Regions from separate parts of the Bradyrhizobium sp. AUGA SZCCT0222 genome, predicted to be linked through region 1. Evidence: predicted binding sites of a transcription regulator. Region 1 holds the regulator's gene; each other region holds the start of a gene.
What was found. Region 1 encodes LexA, which represses DNA repair genes until DNA is damaged. Its sites were predicted from a motif close to TGTTCNNNNTGTGTTCNG; they were not measured.

Region 2: the regulator LexA is predicted to act here: its motif matches at 1,621-1,638, upstream of JQ629_RS30770 (ribonuclease T2 family protein).
Region 3: the regulator LexA is predicted to act here: its motif matches at 1,542-1,559, upstream of JQ629_RS10575 (ImuA family protein).

What each region holds. Positions count from the first base shown of each region.
Region 1 covers NZ_JAFCLX010000029.1:34,699-38,975, reverse strand. The annotation lists gene JQ629_RS23615 (HAD-IA family hydrolase) at 1-613, shown strand, start outside; gene JQ629_RS23610 (molybdopterin molybdotransferase MoeA) at 626-1,837, shown strand; gene lexA (transcriptional repressor LexA) at 2,078-2,785, shown strand; gene JQ629_RS23600 (hypothetical protein) at 3,020-3,259, shown strand; gene JQ629_RS23595 (hypothetical protein) at 3,399-3,815, shown strand; partial or broken gene JQ629_RS23590 (ComEC/Rec2 family competence protein) at 3,858-4,277, opposite strand, start outside.
Region 2 covers NZ_JAFCLX010000052.1:9,801-14,077, forward strand. The annotation lists gene JQ629_RS30755 (DUF3617 domain-containing protein) at 43-588, opposite strand; gene JQ629_RS30760 (hypothetical protein) at 631-921, opposite strand; gene JQ629_RS30765 (hypothetical protein) at 1,086-1,544, shown strand; gene JQ629_RS30770 (ribonuclease T2 family protein) at 1,698-2,381, shown strand; gene JQ629_RS30775 (23S rRNA (adenine(2030)-N(6))-methyltransferase RlmJ) at 2,557-3,417, shown strand; gene JQ629_RS30780 (cold-shock protein) at 3,730-3,945, shown strand; gene JQ629_RS30785 (class I SAM-dependent methyltransferase) at 4,028-4,277, opposite strand, start outside.
Region 3 covers NZ_JAFCLX010000009.1:121,937-126,213, reverse strand. The annotation lists gene JQ629_RS10585 (UdgX family uracil-DNA binding protein) at 1-109, opposite strand, end outside; gene JQ629_RS10580 (putative DNA modification/repair radical SAM protein) at 214-1,461, opposite strand; gene JQ629_RS10575 (ImuA family protein) at 1,623-2,417, shown strand; gene JQ629_RS10570 (Y-family DNA polymerase) at 2,308-4,023, shown strand; gene JQ629_RS10565 (error-prone DNA polymerase) at 4,020-4,277, shown strand, end outside.

The sequences.
Region 1 (4,277 bases):
TCTCCCCAACTCCGCCGACGCGCTCCTGTTCGATCTTGGACGCGTCGTACTCGATATCGACTTCGGCAAGGTGGTGGCCAATTGGGCCGGCCATGCCGGCTGCGAGCCCGCACAGCTGGTCGAGCGGTTCTTGCCCAATGACGCCTGGCATCGCCACGAGCGGGGCGAGATCAGCGACGCCGAATTCTTCGCAGGCCTGCGTGGCTCACTCGGCATCGGGATATCGGACGCCCAGTTCCTGGAAGGCTGGAACGCGATCTTCGCCGGCGAAATGCCCGACATCGCCGCATCGCTGGCGCGCGCCGGACAACGCCTGCCGCTTTATGCCTTCTCCAACACCAATAACGCGCATGTCGTGCATTTCAGCCAGGCCTATGCCGGCGTGCTCGGCCATTTCCGTGAAATCTACCTGTCATCGACGATCGGGCTTCGAAAGCCCGATGCGGCGGCCTATGATCACGTCGTCATGGCGATCGGTGTTCCCGCCTCCCGCATCGTGTTCTTCGACGATTCCGCCGCGAACATCGACGGCGCGCGGGCGCGCGGCCTGGCCGCGGTACATGTGACAGGGCCGGATGACGTCGCAAAGGCGCTCGCCGCGCTGGGAATTTGAGAGGGTGTTGCCGTGGCCCTGATGCCGGTCGTTGATGCGCTGGCCGCGATCCTTGCGGGCGCCGATCCCTTGGCGGAAGAAATGGCCGCACTCGACACCGCCTGGCATCGGGTGCTCGCGCGCGACCTTGCGGCAAAGCGCACCCAGCCGCCGCAGGCGATGTCGGCGATGGACGGCTATGCGGTGCGATCGGCCGATGCCGCCGACCTCTCCGCGCGGCTGAAGGTGATCGGCGAAGTCGCGGCGGGCCGCCCGTTCGAACGCAAGGTGGGCCCGGGCGAAGCGGTCAGGATTTTCACCGGCGGGGTGATCCCTGATGGCGCCGACGCCGTCATCATCCAGGAAGACACGGCCGCCGGCGGCGACCACATCACGATCACGGAAACCGCCAAACCGGGACGGCATATCCGCGCCGCCGGCGCCGATTTTCGCGAGGGCGATGTGCTGCTCTCCAGGGGAAGCCGCCTCACCGACCGCGATCTGTCGCTCGCCGCCGGCATGAACTATCCGGAACTCGCCGTGATCAGCCGCCCCAAGGTGGCGGTGCTCGCCACCGGCGACGAGCTGGTGATGCCGGGCTCGACCCCGGGCCCGGGCCAGATCGTCTACTCCAACGGCTACGCGCTGCGCGCGCTGGCGCGGGCCGAGGGCGCCGAAACCATCGATTTCGGCATCGCCGCCGACACGCTCGAGGCGACCACCGAGGGCATCCGCCGCGCCCGCGCGTCGGGCGCCGACATCCTGATCACGATGGGCGGCGCCTCGGTCGGCGACCACGACCTCGTCAAGCGCTCGCTGGAGGCCGAGGGCGTCGCCATGGCGTTCTGGCGCATCGCGATGCGGCCGGGCAAGCCGATGATGCACGGCCGCCTCGGCGCGATGCGGGTGATCGGCCTGCCCGGCAATCCGGTCTCGTCCTATGTCTGCGGCTTCCTGTTTCTGGTGCCGCTGATTCGCGCGCTGTCGGGCCGAAAAACCATCCATCACGTGCGTGAGACCGCCCTGCTCGGCCGCGATCTTCCCGCCAACGACCAGCGCGAAGACTATTTGCGCGCACGGCTCGAACGGCGCGAAGACGGTGCGTTGATCGCGGTGCCGGTGAGCCACCAGGACTCGTCGCTGCTTGGAAATCTCGCTGCGGCACGGGCGCTTTTGATACGTCCGCCGTTTGCGCCGGCGCTGCCGAAAGGCACGCCATGCGAGTTCCTGCGCCTGCCGGAATGACGCATTGCGACGGCCTGTTCGGGCGAAGTCGGCGCGCGTTCACCTGAAATTAAGTGGTTGCGGAACATGTATCGAACATATAGTGTCCGTTCATGATTTGTTTCGAGAGCTGGTGTCTACAAATGGGAGTTTTGGACTTCCGAATTTGAGACCGCACTCGCAACTGAGAACCGCGAAACTGAAGTACCGCGAAACTGAACGACCACGAATTACGACGCGCCAACCGGGGGATTGCTCGAGATGCTTACGCGCAAACAGTATGAACTTCTGCGTTTCATCAACGAACGGCTCAAGGAAGCCGGCGTGCCGCCCTCCTTCGACGAAATGAAGGATGCGCTCGACCTCCGCTCCAAGTCCGGTATCCACCGCCTCATCACCGCCCTGGAAGAGCGCGGCTTCATCCGCCGCCTGCCCAACCGTGCCCGCGCCATCGAAGTCATCAAGCTGCCCGAGCTTGCGGGCGCCGGTAACGGCAACGGCCGCCGCGGCTTCACTCCCAGCGTCATCGAAGGCACGCTCGGCAAGGTCCGCGCCGCCAGCGCGCCCGCCGAGGACGATGGCAACCGTCCGGTCGCCGTTCCCGTAATGGGCCGGATCGCCGCCGGCACCCCGATCGAGGCGCTGCAGACCCGCAGCCACACCATCAGCGTACCGCCTGACATGCTCGGCTCCGGCGAACATTACGCGCTCGAAGTCCGCGGCGATTCCATGGTGGACGCCGGCATTCTCGACGGCGACATGGCGCTGATCCAGCGCAACGAGACCGCCGACACCGGCGATATCGTGGTGGCGCTGATCGACGAGGAGGAAGCCACCCTGAAACGCTTCCGCCGCCGCGGCGCCTCGATCGCCCTGGAGCCCGCCAACACCTCCTATGAAGTCCGCATCCTGCCGCCGAACCGGGTCCGGATTCAGGGCAAGCTGATCGGGCTGTACCGCAAGTACTGAGGGCGGCCCGCTTTCGCGGGCGTCAGTAGCGTCATTCCTTATCCGAAGTCGTCATGCCCGGCCGAGTGCCGGGCATCCTTCTGACGGCTGTGGCCGTCATGACGGAGAACGGTGGGGCCACGCGTCGCACAATTGCCCAGAATGCGGCAAAAGCTGTGCGGGCGAGGATGGTTGGTTTGACGCGTTTTCAACGCGAAGACGCAAAAACCGGGGGGACGAGACGTGGTCAGCAATATGATCACCAAGATCACCTGGCAGAGGGCGGGACTCGTGACCGAGCCGGGCCGCTACATGCTCCGGTTCGGCTGGCTGATGGTGACGGCGGAAGATCTCGCGATCTGGCAGCAATATCCGGAGGCTGCGTTCACGCTGGTCGCGCTGCCCGGGATTGCCGACGACGGAAGGGAGCAATTCCATCTCGGCGCCTTCGAACTGCCGCTGCCGCCGATGCCCGAAGATCCGCAGCCGCCGTAGCGCGTTTGTGATCGGGCACGCCGGCCTTTCCGTCGCACTATTGCCCAGAACAGGAATAGACTTTGCTCAAGTCCACTCTGATAGAGGCCAGCGCCTCGAGGGAGGCACGGGTCTCTATCTCTTACGAGGGAGCGATCCGATGTGTGACTATAGTTTGCACGCGATGGCAACGCGTCCTGCTGAGGCCGGCGAGACATTGATATCGACCACCTTCCGCGGCACCTCGACCCGCGGCTTTGCCAGCGAACGCGACCCCGCAGTCGCGGTCTGCATGCTGCCCGGGACCGAACTGGCCTTCGCGCAAGACGTCAAATACGACAATCGCTGGATCTGGACGCGGACGATCGGTTTTCGCGTCGGCAAGTTCAACACCATCGATCCGCATATCAAGGAACGTCACCACGACGCGATCGAATTTCCCGACGGCAGCCATGTGCTGGTGACGCAGCTTTGCGAGGGTCAGCGCGTCACCGTGCTGCAATTGCCGGTGGTGCATCCGATTCCCGAGCGCACAACAACGAAGGCGGACACGGCGACACCGCTTTCCACCGGTTGAATTCCGCGCCGCCGGTCGCGCCCCGCCGGGGAACGTGAATCCTTATTCCTCGGCCTGGAGATCCGCTTCCGACGGGGTCGCATCGACCGCACGCGGCGCCGTACGGCGCGGCGCGAGGATGGTTGTCTCCGCGTCCCACTCGCCCGCGATCGCTGGCGACCATGGACGATCGACGCCCCGGAGCTTGACGGCATCGATGGTAAATCCGCTGCCGCTTCGCCGCAGCACCATGGCGCCCTGCCGCCGCAGACGCTCCGCAGAGATCACCGAGGCGCCGCACGCCGCAGGCGCCTGCCTTGCTGTCACCACCAGCGCCGCGCGCTCACAATCATCCGCCAGCGCTTCCGGCCGCAGCGCCAATGCCACGAACCCGCCACCGGCGCCTTGCATCACGCAGCCGCTCTCGTCGCATGAGACGCCCTCGGTGAGCGAGGCATCGGCAGGCTTTCGGGCGTCGGCATC
Region 2 (4,277 bases), on a different contig from region 1:
GTATGGGTCCCTGCGTTCGCAGGGACGACAAGTTCTGCATCGTTACTTCCCCGGCTGCTTCGGCAGCAGGCCCTTCAGCTTTTCCATGTCCTTGAGATTTATCTTCATGCCGCCGGGCATGATGATATCGCCGGGCTTTTGATCGGCCTTGCAGGCGCCGAGCCACTTCGCCTCGATCGTGGTCGTGGAATCGCGCGGCACGCCGGCCGGAGCGCCCGTGGTGTTCGAGGTCGACTTCACGGTGTAGGCGGAGTTGAAATCGCCAGTGATCTCGGCACGCGATTTGACCGACATGCCGCCGGAGCCGCAGACGGAATCGGTGACGTAGCCGGTCGCGGTCTTCTGGGTATCGTTTTTCGAGCAGACGTCCTTGGCCATCGGCGAGAACGAGGTGCTCATATCCTTGTCGGTGGTCGCGTCGGTGCACTGCTGCATCGTCATCTCGGGCACCGGCGAGCCGGTCTGCACCACCTTCATTTCCCACAGGCCGGCCTTGCGCACCGGCAGCTCGACGGCGCCGGCATGGCTCGCAGGCCACACCGCGAGCAGGCCAAGCGCCAAACAAACGGAATCAAGCTGTCGCGCCATGCTTGCGCTCCCCTGGTCGTGGTTCAGGCGTTCAGGTCCGGCTCAGTAGAGCGTGCGCAGCGGCCGGGCGTGGGTCCCGTAGGGCACCCAGCGGCAGGCGAAGGAGACGTATCCGCCCTCATAGGGCTGCACCGCCAGGAATTTCACCACCTTGCCGTAACCGGCGCAGTGATCGACCGCGAGCTGGCGCGCATCCGCCTGTCTCGCCAGCGAATAGGCGATAATGCCGCCGGTATCATTGCCCTTGAACGGCGGCACCCAGTCGGCCTGCGCCGGCGCAGCCGACAGCAACCCGCACATCGCAACCAGGCACGCGGCCCCAATTCTTTGCATCGCAGACTCCATTCGCTGGGGCCACCATAGAGTGCGCCGGCGGCCGTGAAAAGAATGGGTTACGGCCGGACCTCGACTTGCCTGCAAGGTGTTGCCGCGCTGCACTTGACCTCGTCCGGGCTTCACGGCACGGTCTTGAGGGTTGGATGACCAGCGGAATTCCCATGCGCACCCTCTTCACATCGTTGAAAACCCTCGGCCTGGCCGCGTCGCTCGCCGTCCTGGCATTCGGCCAGTCGGCGCAGGCCGCCAATCCGCTCGAATTGAATTTCTGGCTGTCCGGTCCCCGGTATGACGGGCGCGTTGCGCCGTGCGAATCGGCGCTGCCGACCATCATTTCGCAGTTCCGCGAGAAGGAAAGCACCTTCTGGAATTCGCCCCTGACCATCACCTCTTACGGCCGGATCCACGAAACCACGTTCCGGCCCTGGCAATCCGACAACATTCCGCGCCGCTATTGCACCGGCGATGTGATGCTGAGCGACGGCAAGGTGCGCAACGTGCACTATTCGATCGTCGAGGATGGCGGCTTTGCCGGCTTCGGCCAGGGTGTCGAATGGTGCGTCACCGGGCTGGACCGCAACTGGGCCTATAACCCCGGCTGCAAGGCCGCACGGCCTTAAGCTTACCCCAAGCTCCCTGCCTGAGTTTTTCGATCGCGGTGGCCGGCGCCACCCGATTCGCGGCTAACGCCATTTTTGTTCTTGAAATGTTCCGGTTCCCTGCTACGCTCGGGTAATCGAGTACGTCATGCTTTGCGAGTAAGGGAGCGCTTGATGTTTCCATCGGTCATTGTTTCGCGGCTGCTGATTTCGCTGGCACTTGTCTTGTTCACCGCGGGCCACGCCGCCGCGCAGGACCGCCGGCAGAACGCCCCGGGCGAGTTCGATTTCTACGTGCTGGCCCTGTCGTGGTCGCCCTCCTTCTGCGAGGCCGCCTCTGAACGCGGCAATAGCGGCCGTTCTGCGCAGATCCAGTGCGAGCGCCCGTTTTCCTTCGTGGTCCACGGCCTGTGGCCGCAATATGAGCGCGGCTTTCCCGAATATTGCCAACGGCCGTCGCCCCGGCTCGACCGCAACGTCATGACGTCGATGCTGGACCTGATGCCGGCGCCCGGGCTGATCTTCAACGAATGGGACAAGCACGGCACCTGTTCCGGCCTTGGCGCGCGGGCCTATTTCGAGAACATCCGCAAAGCCCGCGCCGCGGTGAAGATCCCCGAGGAATTCCTGCAATTGTCGGAATCGAAGACGATCGCCCCCGAGGCGCTCGAGGCAGCCTTTATCAAGGTCAATCCCGGCCTGAGCAGCTCGGCGATTTCGGTGGTCTGCAGCAGCCGGCGCCTCAGCGAAGTCAGGGTCTGCATGAGCAAGGACCTGCAATTCCGCTCTTGCGAGGAAATCGACCGCCGCGCCTGCCGCCGCGACGAGGTCGTGATGCCGCCGGTGCGGGGGAGCTAGGATTACTCGTCCGCCGTCATTGCCTGCGACAAACGCGAAGCGTCTGCGCAAGGGAGCCAACGGGTCGCGCGAATGCGCGCCCGATGACAGGCTCCGCGACGAAGCAATCCAGTTTTGTTTTGCCGCGCTATGGATTGCTTCGCTACGCTCGCAATGACGTGGTAACCCCTGTGCCATGAACTACCGACACGCCTTTCATGCCGGCGGCTTTGCCGATGTCATCAAGCACATCGTGCTGGTGCGGATGCTGACCTATCTGCAGGAAAAGCCCGCCGCCTTTCGCGTCATCGACACCCATGCCGGCGCCGGGCGCTACGATCTGTCCGGTGATGAGGCCCGCCGCAGCGGCGAATGGCTGACCGGCATCGCGCGGGTGATGCAGGCGCGGTTCTCGGAAAATGCGTTGCCGCTGGTGGCGCCCTATCTCGACATCGTCGGGGCCTTCAACGCGCAAGCCGAGCTGAAAGCCTATCCCGGATCGCCCTTGATCGCGCGCGCGTTGCTGCGGCCGCAGGACCGCCTCACGGCCTGCGAGATCGAGCCGAAAGCCCACAAGCAATTGATCGATGCGCTGCGCCGCGACACCCAGGCCCGGGTCGTCGACCTCGACGGCTGGACGGCGTTGCCGGCCTTCGTGCCGCCGAACGAGCGGCGCGGCCTCGTGCTGATCGACCCTTCATTCGAGCAGAAGGACGAGTTCGAAAAGCTCGCCGACGGCTTTGCGGAGGCCTATGCGAAGTGGCCGACCGGCAGCTATCTGCTGTGGTATCCGGTCAAAAGCCGGCGCATCACCGACGGCCTGGCGCGGCATGTCGCCGCTGTGGCTGAGACCGGCAAGCCGGCCGGGAAATGTCTGCGGCTCGAATTCAGCGTCGCACCGCAGCAGGCCGGCGGTCCCCTCACCTCAACCGGGCTTCTGATCGTCAACCCGCCGTGGACGCTGGCGGGCGAGCTGAAGACCATTTTACCCGAACTGGAAAAACCGCTCGGCCAGGGCGGCGCCGGCCGGTTCAGGCTTGAGACGCCCAAACCCTGAAGGCTCGCCTTGAATGCAAGCCTTGAATGCAAACCTTTGGGGGTAAGCCTTCAAGGCAGTGCATCGGGCTGAAAAGTGCGATTGAGCCATAGTCAATTTGCGCGGAACCGTATTATGCTCGGCCGTTATGACTGGCTTTACGTTCCGCTTCCGCGAATGGTTGCGGCGGAGTGATCAAGGCCTAAAAAAATCCAGACTGATCGGTGCGTGACCCGATCGGTTCAGGTGGCCAAGCTTCCGGCAGCGAATGTCCGGTCGGCCGATACGCGAATTGCGCGTAGCGGCAAAGCAATACGGGGAGGAGTTTTCCCGATGGCCATGACTGGTACAGTCAAGTTCTTCAATGGAGAACGTGGCTACGGCTTCATCAAGCCTGATGACGGCGGTCGCGACGTGTTCGTTCACATCACTGCCGTCGAGCGGGCCGGATTGAAGGATTTGACTGAAGGACAGCGCATTACATTCGAGGTCGAACCAGACAAGAAGGGCAAAGGCCCCAAGGCGGTCAACCTGGTGATTTCATCGTAAGCTGACGCGTGAGCTGAAGCTTGGCGGTGAAAGCGGACTGAAGTTTTGCCTGCACCAAATCCCGCTGAGCGCGAGGCGCGCCTCAGAACGTGGAGGCGTGCATGATGTGGCCGCCACGCGCCGGTGCGGTACGTTCGCTCTCGGGGAAGAAGCGCGCCGCGATCCTGTCAGGGCCGACATCATCGACATGCCGGAAGCCGGTCGCGCTCATGCGGGCGCAAAGCGATGCGGTATCGAAATAGCTCTGAAGGCTTTCGCCAACCGCGGCCACCCGCTCGGCAAGCGCTTGATGCGCGGCGCGGCCGGCTGGTGCGACCGAGCTTGCGGGATTG
Region 3 (4,277 bases), on a different contig from region 1:
GCACCCGCCATGTCACGTCGGCCGGGCTCACGTCATTCAGCACCAGCGTCCGTGCCGCTTTGCGCCAGCCGTCAAAATCGGTTTCGCTGTCGAGGGTGATGGTGTGCATATCTCTCCTCCTCGTCATTGCGAGCGAAGCGAAGCAATCCACGTCTCCGCTTGCCGAGATATGGATTGCTTCGTCGCGTTCGCTCCTCGCAATGACGGTTGTGGCTAAAACCCAAACCCCAATTGCGTCGCCTTCGGCCTGAATCGTTCCGCCAGCTTCGCTCCGTCGAGCAGATGCGGTGAGGGGCGGTGATCGCTGAGAACGATGAACGGCAGCGCCTTATTCCTCGGGATGTGCAGCCGGGCGAGATCGGCCGCACGGATCGATGTGACGCGGCGCGAGGCGATGATGCGATCGACGGCCTTGCGGCCGAAGCCCGGCACGCGCAGCAGGTCCTCGCGGCTGGCCCGGTTCACATCGAGCGGAAACCGGTCGCGGTGCCGCAGTGCCCAGGCAAGTTTCGGATCAATATCGAGCGACAGCATGCCGGCGCTCTCGTCGACGATCTCGCCGACGTCGAAGCCATAAAACCGCATCAGCCAGTCGGCCTGATAAAGCCGGTGCTCGCGGACCAGCGGAGGAGCCGATAGCGGCAACGCGCGGCTGGCATCCGGGATCGGGCTGAAGGCGGAATAATAGACGCGCTTGAGTTTGTAGGAGCCATAGAGATTGGCGCTGGTATGGAGAATGGTTTTGTCGTCGGCCGCATCCGCACCGATGATCATCTGCGTGCTCTGGCCGGCCGGAGCGAAGCGCGGCGGCTTTGCCTTTGTTACGGTCTTGTTGTTGTTATTGTTGTCCTGCGCTTCATCGAGCTTGAGCCGCAATCGGCCCATGGTGCGGCGGATCGCGCGCACGTCCTTTTCCGGCGCGAGTTTAGCGAGGCTGGCTTCCTCAGGCACTTCGATGTTGATGCTGAGCCGGTCGGCATATCTGCCGGCCTCGGTGATCAGCGCATCATCGGCTTCCGGAATGGTTTTCAGATGGATGTAGCCGCGGAAGTGATGCTCCTCGCGCAGTTTTCGCGCGACCGACACCACTTGCTCCATGGTGTAGTCGGCACTGCGGATGATGCCGGAGGAGAGAAACAGGCCTTCGATGTAATTGCGGCGATAGAAGTCGATCGTCAGCTTCACGACCTCGTCGACGGTGAAGCGTGCCCGCGGAACGTTCGAAGAAGTGCGGTTGACGCAATAAAGGCAATCGTAATTGCAGGCATTGGTGAGCAGGACTTTGAGTAGCGAGATGCAGCGGCCGTCCGGCGCGTAGGAATGGCAGATGCCCATGCCGGGCGCGGTCGAGCCGAGGCCCTTGCCGTCGCGGGAATCCCGCTTCTCGGTGCCGCTGGAGGCGCAGGAAGCGTCGTATTTGGCGGCATCGGCCAGGATTTCCAGCTTGCGTTGCACGTCCATCCTTGAATCCCTTTGATTCCGCTTATGAATCGCCCCAGTAGTAATCCCGATTGACTCTGCCGGGCCTGTTAGCTTTATATTAGAACATATCATGAACAAATGAGCCAGCAGCGGGTTCATTTCAAAACCAGCAATGGCCCACAATTTCCAAGGAGCGGCGCATGACCGGCGCGCGCATGAGCACGCTTGCGCGTTTGCGCGGCCGCATCGAGCGCATCGAGGCGGGCGCGGATACGCACGCGCTTCACAAAGTGGCGCTCGGCCATGCCGAGGCCGATGCGACGCTGTGCGGCGGCCTTGCCCGCGCCGCGGTGCATGAAGTCTTTGCCGAAGGACATCAGGGTGCGGCGGCGACGGGATTCATCGCGGGCCTTGCGGGACGGGTGACATCGCGCCGGCCGCTGGTCTGGGTTCGGCAGGATTTTTCGGAAATCGAATCCGGCGCGCTGTCGATGAGCGGGCTCGCCGAACTCGGCCTCGATCCGCGGCTGCTGGTAACCGTGCGCGCCGCCGATGCCGACGCCGCGTTGCGGACCGCCGCCGACGCGCTGGCCTGCGATGCGCTGGGCGCCGTGGTGCTGGAAGTCTGGGGCGAGCCGCGCCAGCTCGATCTCGTCGCCAGCCGCAAACTGACTTTGGCAGCGCAGGCCTCCGGCGTCACCGCATTGCTGCTGCGGCTCGCGGCGACGCCGCAGCCCTCGACCGCGGAGACAAGATGGATCGTGCGCGCGGCGCATTCGCCGCCATCAGCACCCTGGCATGCGTGGGGCGCGCCGGTGTTCGACGCCGAGCTCGTTCGTAACCGTCATGGCCCGGTTGGGCGGTGGATCATGGAATGGAAATGTGATGAGTGCCTTTTCAGCGAACCGGCGGCGAATCCTCAGCCTGTGGCTGCCACGCCTGCCCATCGACCGCATCAAGCGCCAGCTTACGCAGGGCAGCGTCGCGCGAGTTGAAAATAATTTTCACCACGCGGATGCTGCGCCGCCCCCTCTCCCGCTTGCGGGGGAGGGTCGGGGCGGGGGTGTCTCCGCGAGTCATGCTGTTCGTGTGTCCCCGCGAGCGGGAGAGGTGCCAGCCCCCACCGTCGTCGTCGCCAAGCAAAACAACGCGCTGCAGATCTATGCGCTCGACGATCTCGCGGCGCGCTCCGGCCTCGAGATCGGCCTGCCGCTCGCCAATGCCCGGGCGATCTGTCCGGAATTGACGGTGTTCGATGCCGATCCGGTTTCGGACGCCAAGACGCTTGGCGATATCGCCGACTGGTGCGATCGCTTCACGCCGCTGGTGGCGCTTGATCCCCCGCACGGGCTGTATCTCGACATCACCGGCTGCGCCCATCTGTTCGGCGGCGAGCGCGTGCTGCTGCAGACCCTGTGCGGCGCGCTGACCCGCAGGGGTTTTGTCGTCAGCGCTGATATCGCCGGCACCTCGATCTGCGCCCGTACGATGACGCGCCATGCGTCAGGGAAAATCATTGCCGATGGGGGGGAGGCCGACGCCGTCGCTCCGCTGCCGGTCTCGGCGCTCGGCGCCGATGCCGCCATCACCAGCGGCCTGCGCCGCGCCGGGCTGAAAACCATTGGCGACGTCGCCGCGCGCGGGCGCCACGAGATCACGGCGCGATTTGGCGCCGGCTTCACGACTTTGCTCGAACATGCGCTGGGGCAGGGCGATGCGCCGATCAGCCCGCGAAAACCCTTGCCGGATTACATCGTCGAAAAACGCTTTCCCGAACCTGTCGCGACCGACACCGTGATCGCGATCAACCTGTCCTCGCTCGCAGGCATGCTGGTCACCGCGATGGACAAGCAAGGCAAGGGCGCGCGGCGGTTGGAGGCGAGTTTCTTCCGCACCGACGGCGCGGTGCGCAACATTACGGTCGATACCGGCCGTCCGGTGACCAGGCCTGAGGTGATCGACCGGCTGTTTCGCGAGCGGCTCGATGCCTTGAGCGATCCGCTCGATCCCGGCTTCGGCTTTGACCTGATACGCCTGTCCGCCAGCCGCACCGAAATCGTGGTGCAGCAGCAGCGCGATCTCGACGCCAATGTCCATGACAATGACGAACTGGCCGCCCTGATCGACCGCATCGCGGCGCGGATCGGGGGAAAGCGGGTCGTCGTGCATCTGCCGCAGGACACCCATATCCCGGAACGCGCGGTGCTGTCGGTATCAGCGCAGCATCATCTGGCGGCCGCGACGCAAGCCGCCTGGCCGGAGCGGATCGAAAGCGAGCCGCCATTGCGGCCGCTGCGGCTGTTCGAAAGACCTGAGCCCATCAACGTGCCGTTTGCATCCGTGCCCGACGGGCCGCCGCATCAATTTACCTGGCGGCGCGTCACCCATGCGGTGGTGCGGGTGGAAGGCCCCGAACGCATCGCGATGGAATGGTGGAAGCAGAATGGCGAGGCGCTGACGCGGGATTATTTCCGCATCGAGGACGCGGAAGGGCTGCGGTTCTGGATTTTTCGCGATGGGCTTTATGAGGGCGAACTCAAAAGCGATGCGGAGGGCGAGCCTGTGCTGCCGAAATGGTTCGTGCACGGGCTGTTCGCATGAATAACCCCGGTGCGCCAGCACCTGCCTATGCCGAGATCGGCATCACCACGAACTTCTCCTTCCTGCGCGGCGGATCCGATCCGCGCGCCTATGTGCAGGAGGCGAGCCGGCTTGGTATTCCCGTGATCGGGATCGCCGATCACAACACGCTGGCCGGCGTGGTGCGCGCCTGGAAGGAGCTCGACAACCCGGAACTTCTACACAAGCCAAAGCTTCTGATCGGTTCGCGCCTCGTCTTCATGGACGGCACGCCG